Regions from separate parts of the Pseudoalteromonas sp. bablab_jr010 genome, predicted to be linked through region 1. Evidence: predicted binding sites of a transcription regulator. Region 1 holds the regulator's gene; the other holds the start of a gene.

Region 1 (5,956 bases):
CAAATGCAACCGGGATATCGTACTCAAGAGATACTTGTGCAAGACCTTTGTTTGATTCGCCAGCGACTAAATCAAAGTGTGGCGTACCACCTCTGATCACGACACCTAGAGCGATGATTGCATCGTGTTCTTTCTTTGCTGCAACGCGTTTCGCTGCTAAAGGTAATTCAACGGCACCTGGTACGTAAACAACAGTAATGTCGTCTTCAGAAACACCACCTGTGCGCTTAAGCTCATCAACAGCACCTGCTAATAGGCTGCTACCAATAAAGTCATTAAAGCGAGAAATGACAATGGCAAATTTTTTGCCCGGTGCGTATTTGTTACCTTCAATAATTTTCATTTAATAACCCTAAAAAATAAGTTTAAGCGGTTGCGATTGCGCAAAAATTACGGCGCATAATACCACAAAAATATAAAAGTAGCCTAGTAAATCTATTTTCCCAAATTAAGAGCGAGGCTCAACATAGTCAACCACTTCTAAGTGGAAACCAGATAGCGCGTGGTACTTCTTAGGACGGCTCATTAAGCGCATCTTTTCAATACCTAAATCAGCCAAAATTTGCGAACCAACACCCACAGTACGCGAGGTACCTTGGAATTTACGATGACTGACATTTTCGCCCGCATCTTCAGCGGCAAAGGCTTTAACGGTTGCTTCTAAATCTTCAGTTGATTCTTGTTTACCCAAGATAACCAGCACGCCGTTATGCTCAGCGATATAAGCCATAGCATCTGATAAGCCCCAGCTACGATCAGCACTTCTATCTGATAATAGAATATCGTTAAAGGTGCTTTGTAAGTGAACTCGTACTAACGTTGGCTCATCTTTCGATACTTCACCTTTTTGTAAAACATAGTGAAGCTGACCATCAATTGTGTCTTTGTAGGTCACTAAATCAAACTCACCATGATCCGTTGGTAGTTTACATTTAGCAACACGCTCAATGGTGGTTTCGTTTAGGTTTCGGTATTCGATTAAATCTGCAATAGTGCCAATCTTTAAGTCATGCTCTTTAGCAAATACTTCAAGATCTGGGCGACGGGCCATAGTGCCATCTGCATTTAGAATTTCAACAATCACAGATGAAGGTTCAAGACCTGCTAAACGTGCTAAATCACAACCCGCTTCAGTATGACCAGCACGTGTTAACACGCCACCAGGCTGCGCCATAATTGGGAAAATATGCCCTGGCTGTACGATATCGCTCGGTACGGCACCTTTAGCGATTGCGGCTTGTACAGTACGTGCGCGGTCGGCTGCTGAAATACCTGTAGTTACGCCTTTCGCCGCTTCAATCGACATAGTGAAGTTAGTTGAAAAAGCTGCACCGTTATTTTTAACCATCAGTGGTAATTCTAACTGCTGACAACGCTCTTGTGTCATTGTTAAACAAATTAAACCACGGCCGTGTGTTGCCATAAAGTTGATGGCATCAGCACTGATATGTTCTGCCGCGATAATTAAATCGCCTTCATTTTCTCGGTCTTCATCGTCCATTAAAATAACCATTTTACCGGCTTTAATGTCATCGATAATTTCTTGCGCGCTGTGTAAATTCATAATGTGCCCATGAGAGTATGATTAATAGTGACGTATCTTTGCTTACTTAATAAAGCCAGCTTGTGCGAGCAAGCTCATTGATATGTCTGAACGGGAAGGTTGTTCAGCCCCTTTAATTAGGCGCTCTAAATAGCGAGCAATCTGGTCAACTTCTAAGTTCACCTGAGTACCCACCTGAAATTCTGCAATCGTTGTTTGCTCAGCAGTATGTGGAACAATCGTTAGCTTAAAGCGATTTTGTTCAACCTCGTTGACGGTTAGGCTAATGCCATCAATACACACCGAGCCTTTGTACGGAATGTACTTCATTAAATCATTGTCAGTACTTAACCAATACTCAGTTGCACGAGCATTAGGACTAATACTTTCGACAGTAGCAATACCATCAACATGGCCTGACACTAAGTGCCCACCTAGGCGAGAAACCGGTTGCATAGCTTTTTCGAGGTTAACTGTTTGCCCTTTTTTATAATGTGCAAACCCAGTTAAGCTAATTGTTTCGTTTGATAAGTCAGCACTAAAACCATCGCTATGTTTAGCGACAACCGTTAAACACACACCATTGGTGGCAATACTGTCACCGAGCTTGACGTCTCCCATATCCAAATTAGCGCTTTGAATACGAATAGCTAGATCGCCTTGCTTTTGTGTTAGTTCAACAATTTTACCTGTTGCTTCAATAATTCCAGTAAACATAGTGCTACTCTTTATTTTCAATTTTTGTGGCTTGCTTTGCTTTTGTCGCTGTTAAGCGAATATCGTCGCCAATCATCACTGTGTCAGTAAAGGTCAATTCAGTGATATCACTCATCATGGTGACTTCTGCAAAGTTTAGTAAGCTTTTGCCCATATCACCTACTAACTTAGGGGCAATATAAACAATATATTCGTCAATTAAATCTTGCTCGGCAAACACCCCAGCAAGGGTTGCCCCCGCTTCGAGCCAAATATGATTAAATTGCAGTTCAGCAAGACGCTTTAAAACCGCCGATAAATCAACTTTATTGTTAACTGCTGGCACCACTTCGTGTTTAACAAAGTGAGGCCACTTGGTGTGATTATCAAGCGAAGTGGTAAAAATTATTACCGGGCTCTCGATGCTGAATAACGCAAGCTCAGGCGTTAACCTGTTTTGTGAGTCAATAATGATTCGGGTTGGTTGGCGCAAAGGCAACGAGGTTGGCATGGGAAATGGCAACTCATCAACACGGACATTAAGTTTTGCATTATCAGTAATAACGGTGTCTGCACCGGTTAAGATAGCGCAGCTTTGCGCACGAAATGCTTGCACATCTTGGCGCGCTTGAGGGCCTGTTATCCATTTACTTTGACCGTTATTTAGCGCAGTTTTACCATCTAAACTACACGCCATTTTACAGGTTACATATGGCAACCCAGTTTCCATACGCTTTAAAAAGCCTTTGTTTAAATCGCGCGCTTGTTGCTCAAGTAAGCCAGATGCCACACTAATACCAGCGTCAGCTAATATCTGCAGGCCGCGACCACTTACCGCAGGGTTTGGGTCAACCATAGCAGCAATCACCTTGCTTACACCCGCAGCTTTTAAACCTTCGGCACAAGGCGGAGTGCGTCCATAATGACTACAAGGCTCTAAAGTGACATAGGCAGTGGCGCCCTTTGCTTTATCGCCAGCTACAGCCAACGCATTCACTTCAGCATGGCCCTGCCCTGCGATTTGATGAAACCCTTCACCGACTATTTCGTCATCTTTAACCAGTACACAGCCAACATTCGGGTTTGGCGTGGTAGTAAAACGGCCGTGTTTAGCAAGCTCAATGGCACGCGCCATGTAAACAGTATCAAGTTCTGTAAACGACATGATTAATCACCTAAACGAGCGATTTCTTCTCCAAACTCGCGAATGTCTTCAAATGAACGATAAACCGATGCAAAGCGCACATAGGCTACTTTGTCGAGTTTTTTCAGCGACTCCATGATGCATTCGCCAATTAAATGGCTAGAGATTTCACGCTCACCGGTAGCACGAAGTTGAGATTTAATGATGTTAACGACTTCGTCGACCTGCTCAGTGCTCACTGGGCGTTTCTCTAAAGCGCGATGCAAGCCATTCAGTAACTTGTCTTCGTTAAATGGTTCGCGGCTACCGTCTTGCTTGATGACTCTTGGCATCACAAGTTCAGCGCCTTCAAAGGTGGTAAAGCGCTCATGGCATTCGTTACATTCACGTCGACGTCTCACTTGGTGACCACCGCCAACAAGTCGAGAATCAATTACTTTAGTATCTTTTGCGGTGCAAAAAGGGCAATGCATAGGGTTCTAGTTCCGTTTATAAAAAACAAAAAGGCCGCTTAGTAAGCGGCCTTTATGATAGCAAAAAACAACGCTATTGTTATCTTAATTACGGTTTAACCAGTAATTAAGCGTAAACTGGTAATTTTTTACAGATAGCTTTAACTTTCTCTTTTACTTCTGCTTGTACTGACTCATCGTTGATGTTGTCTAGTACGTCACAGATCCAGCCAGCAAGCTCTTTTGACTCAGCTTCTTTGAAACCACGGCGAGTAATAGCCGGAGAACCAATACGAAGACCAGACGTTACAAACGGTGAACGTGGGTCGTTTGGTACTGAGTTTTTATTTACAGTGATGTTAGCGTTACCTAGAGCAGCGTCAGCATCTTTACCTGTGATATCTTTATCGATTAGGTCTAGAAGGAATAAGTGGTTGTCTGTTTTACCAGAAACAACTTTGTAGCCACGCTCTTGCAGTACTTCAACCATAGCTTGAGCGTTCTTAACAACTTGTGCTTGGTACGCTTTGAATTCTGGTTGTAAAGCTTCTTTGAAAGCAACCGCTTTAGCAGCGATGATGTGGCATAAAGGACCACCTTGACCGCCAGGGAAAACGGCGCTGTTTAGCTTTTTGTAGATCTCTTCATCACCACATGCAGAAACGATTAGACCGCCACGAGGACCCGCTAATGTTTTGTGAGTTGTTGTTGTAACAACGTGTGCGTGAGGGATTGGACTTGGGTATACACCCGCTGCGATAAGACCAGCAACGTGAGCCATATCTACGAATAAGTATGCGCCAACTTTATCAGCGATTTCACGGAATTTAGCCCAGTCAACAACGCCTGAGTATGCAGAGAAACCAGCGATGATCATTTTTGGCTTGTGCTCTAATGCAAGTGCTTCAACTTGAGCATAATCAATTTCGCCTGTTTCGTCGTTTAGGCCATATTGAATTGCATTGTACGTTTTACCAGAAAAGTTAACGTGTGAACCGTGAGTTAAGTGACCACCATGAGCTAAGCTCATACCTAGTACTGTATCGTGCGGCTGAAGAAGTGCTTGGAAAACAGCTGCGTTTGCTTGTGAGCCCGCATGCGGTTGAACGTTAGCGTAATCTGTGCCGAATAATTCGTTTGCACGGTCAATTGCTAATTGCTCAACAACATCAACATGCTCACAACCGCCATAGTAACGTTTGCCTGGGTATCCTTCAGCGTATTTGTTGGTAAGCTGAGAACCCTGCGCTTCAAGTACGCGTGGGCTACAATAGTTTTCAGACGCGATCAGTTCGATATGCTCTTCTTGACGAGCCGTCTCTTTAGTGATGGCTGCAAATAACTCTGGATCGAAATCCGAAATATTCATGCTACGTTCTAACATGGGGTCTCCTAAGGCAACGTGTATGGTGTTTTTTGAAGGCTGTATTGTACGCTTAAAACGCACTTTTGCCTATCTTGTAAAGATGAACATATTTAAACAGGGATTGAATTTATTTCACAGTGTTTTAATAATGATATTTTTTTATTGATACATAACAAAAATTTATATATTTAAAATATTTCATAGATATTTAAAATGTTATTTCAACGAAAAACCGCCCGATTAAATTGCGTTTTTATAGGGACAAACTAAGCTTATGGGACTAGTCAATATCAAGGATGGTATAAGTACATGTTAGCTAAACCAATATATGAATTAGTCCCCTACGGATATTTTTTTCTTGGCATAAGCTGTATCGCATTGGCAAATAATTATGTACCAACTCTCATCGGTGTAATCTTATTTTTATTAGGTGCTAATATTTGGCGGATGCGTTCAGAAGCCAGAAGAACCGATCATTCAAGCCAGCGTGTTAAACAAAAAAAACGTCGCTATTACTATGAATTTAAACCCTTTATCATTTTTATTTCGGCATTCACCTTGATGCAATGGACGCACAGTGAACTCGTCTCGATGATCAGTATTTTGCTGTGTATTTCGGCCGGGGTCATTCTTATCATGCGGGTTTTAAACCGACATAGTCATTCGTTACTTCATTAAAGGCTTCATTAAAAGACTGCATTAAAAAGAGCGGCTTAGCCGCTCTTTATACCTTTATTAAGCACTAAGCTAATTTA
Region 2 (5,956 bases), on a different contig from region 1:
TATAACGCATTGCTGCCGCAGAGTCACCGTCAACAGAACCAAAGTTACCTTGGCCGTCAACAAGCATATAGCGTAATGAGAAAGGCTGCGCCATACGAACGATGGTGTCATATACCGCGCTGTCGCCATGTGGGTGGTACTTACCGATTACATCACCAACAACACGTGCTGATTTCTTGTAAGGTTTATTCCAATCATTATTGAGTTCGTTCATTGCGAATAAAACGCGGCGGTGAACTGGCTTTAAGCCGTCGCGTACGTCTGGCAATGCACGTCCTACGATTACACTCATCGCGTAATCAAGGTAGGAATTTTTTAATTCATCTTCAATATTGACTGGCAGAATTTCATTGGCGAGATCAGTCATTTGATTTCACATTCCTTCAGTATTGACTCATTAAGAGGCAAACCGCCGTCTTAAGAGCTTTAGTTATTATTTCCAGACCATGCTATCACAATTTATTTAGATTTACAGGCGCTAAATCTTTGCGATTTATTAATTTCCCCCTATATAATGGCCTCAGATTAACGAGGAAGTTTTTTATGACCGAGCATCAAAATGTAGATAATGCAGAAATTGCAAAGTTTGAAGCCATCGCAGAACGTTGGTGGGACCGCGACGGAGAATTCAAACCCCTTCATGAAATAAATCCTCTACGTTTGGATTTTGTCGCTGATAAAGTAGGCGGCTTATTTGATAAGGAAACCTTAGATGTTGGCTGTGGTGGCGGCATCTTAAGTGAAAGTATGGCGCGTATGGGCGCTAAAGTAACCGGTATCGATATGGGCCAAGAGCCACTTACCGTTGCTAAGTTACATAGTTTAGAAACAGGCGTACCTGTTGATTATATAAAAGTACCTGCAGAGCAATTCGCTGCTGAGCACCCTGCTCGCTTTGATGTAGTGACTTGTATGGAAATGCTTGAGCATGTTCCAGACCCTGCTTCTATTATTCGTGCTGTAGCAGACCTTGCTAAACCGGGCGCTGATGTGTTCTTTTCAACATTAAATAAAACACCAAAAGCCTACTTGTTTGCTATTGTCGGTGCTGAAAAGCTTTTAAAAATGGTGCCTGAAGGTACGCATGACCATAAAAAGTTTATCAAACCTGCGCAGCTTATTGCATGGGCAGAAGAAGCAGGATTAAAAGTACGCGCCAGTACCGGTCTTCACTATAACCCGTTTTCTAAGCAGTACAGCTTAAATGATGATGTAAGTGTTAATTACATCCTGCACTTTGAGAAACTAGCCTAATGAGTGGTGTGCAAACACCCTCTATCGATTTTGATGCGTTTATCTTTGATTTAGATGGCACACTACTCGATACCGCGGATGACTTAGGTGGTGCATTAAACCGCGTGTTAGCAGACGCCAATGTGGCGCCTGTTGCTGAGCATGTTTATCGCCCTGCTGCGTCTAACGGTGCAAAAGCATTATTAGAAGTAGGGTTTGGGGATAAATGGCCCGAACTTGAACAACTCGCCTTGCGCCAGCAGCTTCTTGACTATTACGCCGAAGATATTGCTGTGCACAGTAAATGCTTCAACGGCATCGAACAGCTTTTAATTGCACTTGAGCAAAACAATATTAAGTGGGGCATTATGACTAATAAGCCCGGCTTTTTAACTGAGCCCTTAGTGCAGGCTATTCCCTCCTTGCGTGATGCGAAGGCAGTTGTGAGTGGCGATACATTAGCTGTGTCAAAACCATCACCGGATCCACTATTACACACTGCTGAGATCTTAGATGTTGATCCGAGCCGTTGTTTATACATCGGTGATGCTGAACGTGATATTCAAGCTGCAAAAGCGGCCAATATGTACAGCGCAACAGCGTTATGGGGTTATATACCCAGTATAGACGCTGCACTTGGCTGGCAAGCGGATTTCAATTGGCAAACGCCGATTGATGGTTTAAACCATATATAGTGTTATTTGATAATTGAAACACCATATATTGTGATTTGATTTACTTTTGAGCATTCATTGATGATAAAAAAATCAGTCAAAATTTATTTTTCAAAACGGTAAATTTTCTGGATCTTTTGTTGATTTCTACAAATTTCGTCGTCTATGAATGTTCAAAGGTTAATGGTTACTAACACAATGCGCTTATCCAATAGTTATCCACAAATTGGGGCAATTCTATCCCTTGCAAAACAACTCAGACCACACTATCTTGTGATCTGCAATTTAAACAACACCAGATATTGTGGCTAAATGTTATTCAATTAGTTTATCTTGGTGTTGAATAATAATAATTACATTAAAGAATACCTTTGTCTTACAACTAAAATTTCCCAAGGAATACAGGCAAAACTATGAACCAACAGCTATCTGTAAGCAAACGTGACGGCCGTAAAGAGTCACTTGATCTAGATAAGATCCATCGCGTGATCGCTTGGGCCGCAGAAGGTCTAGAGAATGTGTCTGTCTCACAAGTTGAATTAAAATCACACATTCAATTTTATGACGGCATTCGTACCGATGACATTCATGAAACAATCATCAAAGCTGCAGCTGATCAGATCTCTAAAGATACGCCTGATTACCAATACCTCGCTGCTCGCTTAGCTGTATTCCATTTACGTAAAAAAGCATATGGTCAATTTGAGCCGCCGCGCTTATACGATCACATCACCAAATTAGTTGAAGACAAGCGTTATGATCAACACCTACTTGTTGATTATACCGAGCAAGAAATTGACGAGTTAGATGCTTACATCGATCACAACCGTGACTTAAACTTCAGCTACGCTGCTGTAAAGCAACTTGAAGGTAAGTATTTAGTTCAAAACCGTGTTACTGGTGAAATCTACGAAAGTGCACAGTTTTTATATATCTTAGTGGCTGCAAGCTTATTCTCTGATTATCCAAAAGAGACACGCCTTGATTACATCAAGCGTTTTTATGATGCAGTATCTACATTCAAAATTTCATTACCGACACCTATCATGGCAGGTGTACGTACCCCTACACGTCAGTTCAGCTCATGTGTACTTATTGAATGTGGTGATAGCCTAGATTCTATTAATGCAACATCGTCTGCGATTGTTAAATATGTTTCGCAACGTGCAGGTATTGGTATTAATGCCGGTCGCATCCGTGCCCTTGGTAGCCCTATTCGTAACGGCGAAGCGTACCATACAGGTTGTATTCCGTTTTATAAGCACTTCCAAACAGCAGTTAAGAGCTGTTCACAAGGTGGTGTTCGTGGCGGCGCAGCAACGCTGTTCTACCCACTTTGGCACTTAGAAGTTGAAAACCTACTTGTTCTTAAGAACAACCGTGGTGTTGATGATAACCGTGTACGTCACCTTGACTACGGTGTGCAGTTCAACAAATTAATGTATAGCCGTTTAATCAAAGACGATTACATCACATTATTTAGCCCATCAGATGTACCGGGTCTATACGATGCGTTCTTTGAAGATCAAGCAAAGTTTGATGAGCTATACATCAAATACGAGCAAGACGAGTCAATTCGTAAAAAACGTATTAAGGCGATTGAGTTATTCTCAATGTTTGCACAAGAGCGTGCCAGCACAGGTCGTATCTACTTACAAAACGTTGACCACTGTAATACGCACAGCCCATTCATCTCGACTGTGGCACCAATTCGTCAATCTAACTTATGTTTAGAAATTGCATTACCAACTAAGCCACTTAGCAATGTAATGGATGAAGAAGGTGAAATTGCACTTTGTACGCTGTCGGCGTTTAACTTAGGTGCAATTGAGTCACTTGACGAATTAGAAGAGCTTGCTGAACTTGCAGTACGTGCTCTTGATAACTTACTTGATTTCCAAGACTACCCTGTTCCTGCGGCGAAAAACGCGACTATGGGTCGTCGTACGCTAGGTATTGGTGTTATTAACTACGCGTACTACTTAGCGAAAAATGGTAAGCGTTACTCAGATGGCAGCGCAAATGCCCTAACTCACAAGACATTTGAAGCAATTCAATATTACCTAATGAAAGCATCAAATGAGTTAGCGAAAGAACGTGGTGCGTGTCCTAAATTTAACGAGACAACGTATTCTCAAGGCATTATGCCGACAGATACTTACAAACGTGACCTAGATCAGTTCTGTGATGAGCCTCTTCACTTAGATTGGGATTCACTACGCGAAAGCATTAAAGAGCACGGTATGCGTAACTCAACGCTATCTGCCCTTATGCCTTCAGAGACATCATCGCAAATCTCTAACGCGACAAATGGTATCGAGCCACCACGTGGTCATATCAGCGTTAAAGCAAGTAAAGATGGTATCTTAAAGCAAGTAGTGCCAGATTATGAAAATCTGAAAGATAACTACGAGCTACTGTGGGATATTCCTTCAAACGATGGTTACCTACAGCTGGTTGGTATTATGCAAAAATTCGTTGACCAAACGATCTCTGCAAACACTAACTATGATCCATCTAAGTACGAAGGCGGTAAAGTACCTATGAAGGTGCTATTAAAAGACCTACTGACTGCGTATAAACTTGGTGTTAAAACCCTGTACTATCACAACACACGTGATGGTGCATCAGACTCTCAAGATGAGTTAACACCAGAGGTAGAAGATGACGGTTGTGCAGGCGGCGCTTGTAAAATCTAATTAAATTAATAACATAACAAAAGCGGGCTCATTAGCCCGCTTTGTCCTGACTGTTTTTTGAGAAATCACTATGTCATATACAACTTTTAGCCGAAATCATAATAACCAATTACAAGAACCGATGTTTTTCGGCCAAACGGTAAACGTGTCACGTTACGACCAACAAAAGTACCCTATCTTCGAAAAGCTAATCGAAAAGCAACTTTCGTTCTTTTGGCGTCCTGAAGAAGTTGATGTAAGTAAAGACCGTCTTGACTTCCAAGCGTTACCAGAACACGAAAAGCACATCTTTTTAAGTAACTTAAAATATCAAACGCTTCTTGATAGTGTACAAGGCCGTTCACCTAACGTTGCGTTATTACCAATTGTGTCTATTCCTGAGTTAGAAACTTGGATTGAAACATGGGCGTTTAGTGAAACCATTCACAGCCGTTCATACACGCACATTATTCGTAACGTTACGCAATCTCCTGAACTTATCTTTGATGATATCGTAAGCAACGAAAAAATCAGTGAGCGTGCTGATGCGGTAACTAAGTACTACGATGATTTAATTAACATGATTTCTGTTTACAACCTATATGGTGAAGGTAAACATGTGATCAACGGTGAAGAAGTTAAAGTCAGCTTGTTTGACCTTAAAAAGCAACTTTACCTTGCAATGATGTCGGTTAACATCTTAGAAGCGATTCGTTTCTATGTAAGTTTTGCTTGTTCATTTGCTTTCGCTGAGCGTGAATTAATGGAAGGTAACGCAAAAATCATCAAGCTAATCGCCCGTGATGAAGCGCTACACTTATCTGGCACACAGCACATCTTGAACATTATGCAAGAAGGTAAAGACGACCCAGAAATGGCAATCGTTGCAGCACAATGTCGTGAAGAAGCAATTCAGATGTTTGTTGAAGCAGCAGAACAAGAAAAAGATTGGGCAGAATACCTGTTCAAAGATGGTTCTATGATTGGTCTTAACAAAGATATCTTATGCCAATACGTTGAATACATCACTAATGCACGTATGACTGCGGTAGGCCTACCTGCACAGTTCGAAAGTAAGAGTAACCCTATTCCGTGGATCAACTCTTGGTTAGTATCTGACAACGTTCAAGTTGCTCCACAAGAAGCTGAAATCAGCTCTTACCTTGTTGGTCAAATTGACTCTCAAGTTGATGCATCTGACTTTGGTGACTTCGACCTGTAATGAGCTCAAACACCACTGCAGAGGTTATCCTTGCAGGAACAGACAGCCAGAATCTTGAATTTGATTCTGGCTGTTCATCTCTCCTTGAATGCCTAGAACAAAACAAAATAGATGTCCCCTACCAATGCCGTGAAGGTTATTGTGGCGCA

The links. The regulator NrdR, encoded in region 1, represses ribonucleotide reductase genes. The targets are predictions, from matches to a motif close to AAACACNANATNTNGTGTTT.
Region 2: nrdA (class 1a ribonucleoside-diphosphate reductase subunit alpha) is a predicted target of NrdR. The motif match lies at 2,198-2,217, and genes of this name have one in related genera.

What each region holds. Positions count from the first base shown of each region.
Region 1 is NZ_JACDWV010000201.1:18,003-23,958, forward strand. It holds gene ribE (6,7-dimethyl-8-ribityllumazine synthase) at 1-343, opposite strand, end outside; gene ribBA (bifunctional 3,4-dihydroxy-2-butanone-4-phosphate synthase/GTP cyclohydrolase II) at 449-1,564, opposite strand; gene JIG37_RS20830 (riboflavin synthase) at 1,607-2,260, opposite strand; gene ribD (bifunctional diaminohydroxyphosphoribosylaminopyrimidine deaminase/5-amino-6-(5-phosphoribosylamino)uracil reductase RibD) at 2,265-3,404, opposite strand; gene nrdR (transcriptional regulator NrdR) at 3,407-3,856, opposite strand; gene glyA (serine hydroxymethyltransferase) at 3,963-5,219, opposite strand; gene JIG37_RS20850 (hypothetical protein) at 5,580-5,879, shown strand; gene thrC (threonine synthase) at 5,944-5,956, opposite strand, start outside.
Region 2 is NZ_JACDWV010000148.1:191,792-197,747, forward strand. It holds gene gyrA (DNA topoisomerase (ATP-hydrolyzing) subunit A) at 1-367, opposite strand, end outside; gene ubiG (bifunctional 2-polyprenyl-6-hydroxyphenol methylase/3-demethylubiquinol 3-O-methyltransferase UbiG) at 544-1,254, shown strand; gene JIG37_RS14340 (HAD-IA family hydrolase) at 1,254-1,928, shown strand; gene nrdA (class 1a ribonucleoside-diphosphate reductase subunit alpha) at 2,321-4,606, shown strand; gene nrdB (class Ia ribonucleoside-diphosphate reductase subunit beta) at 4,677-5,807, shown strand; gene yfaE (class I ribonucleotide reductase maintenance protein YfaE) at 5,807-5,956, shown strand, end outside.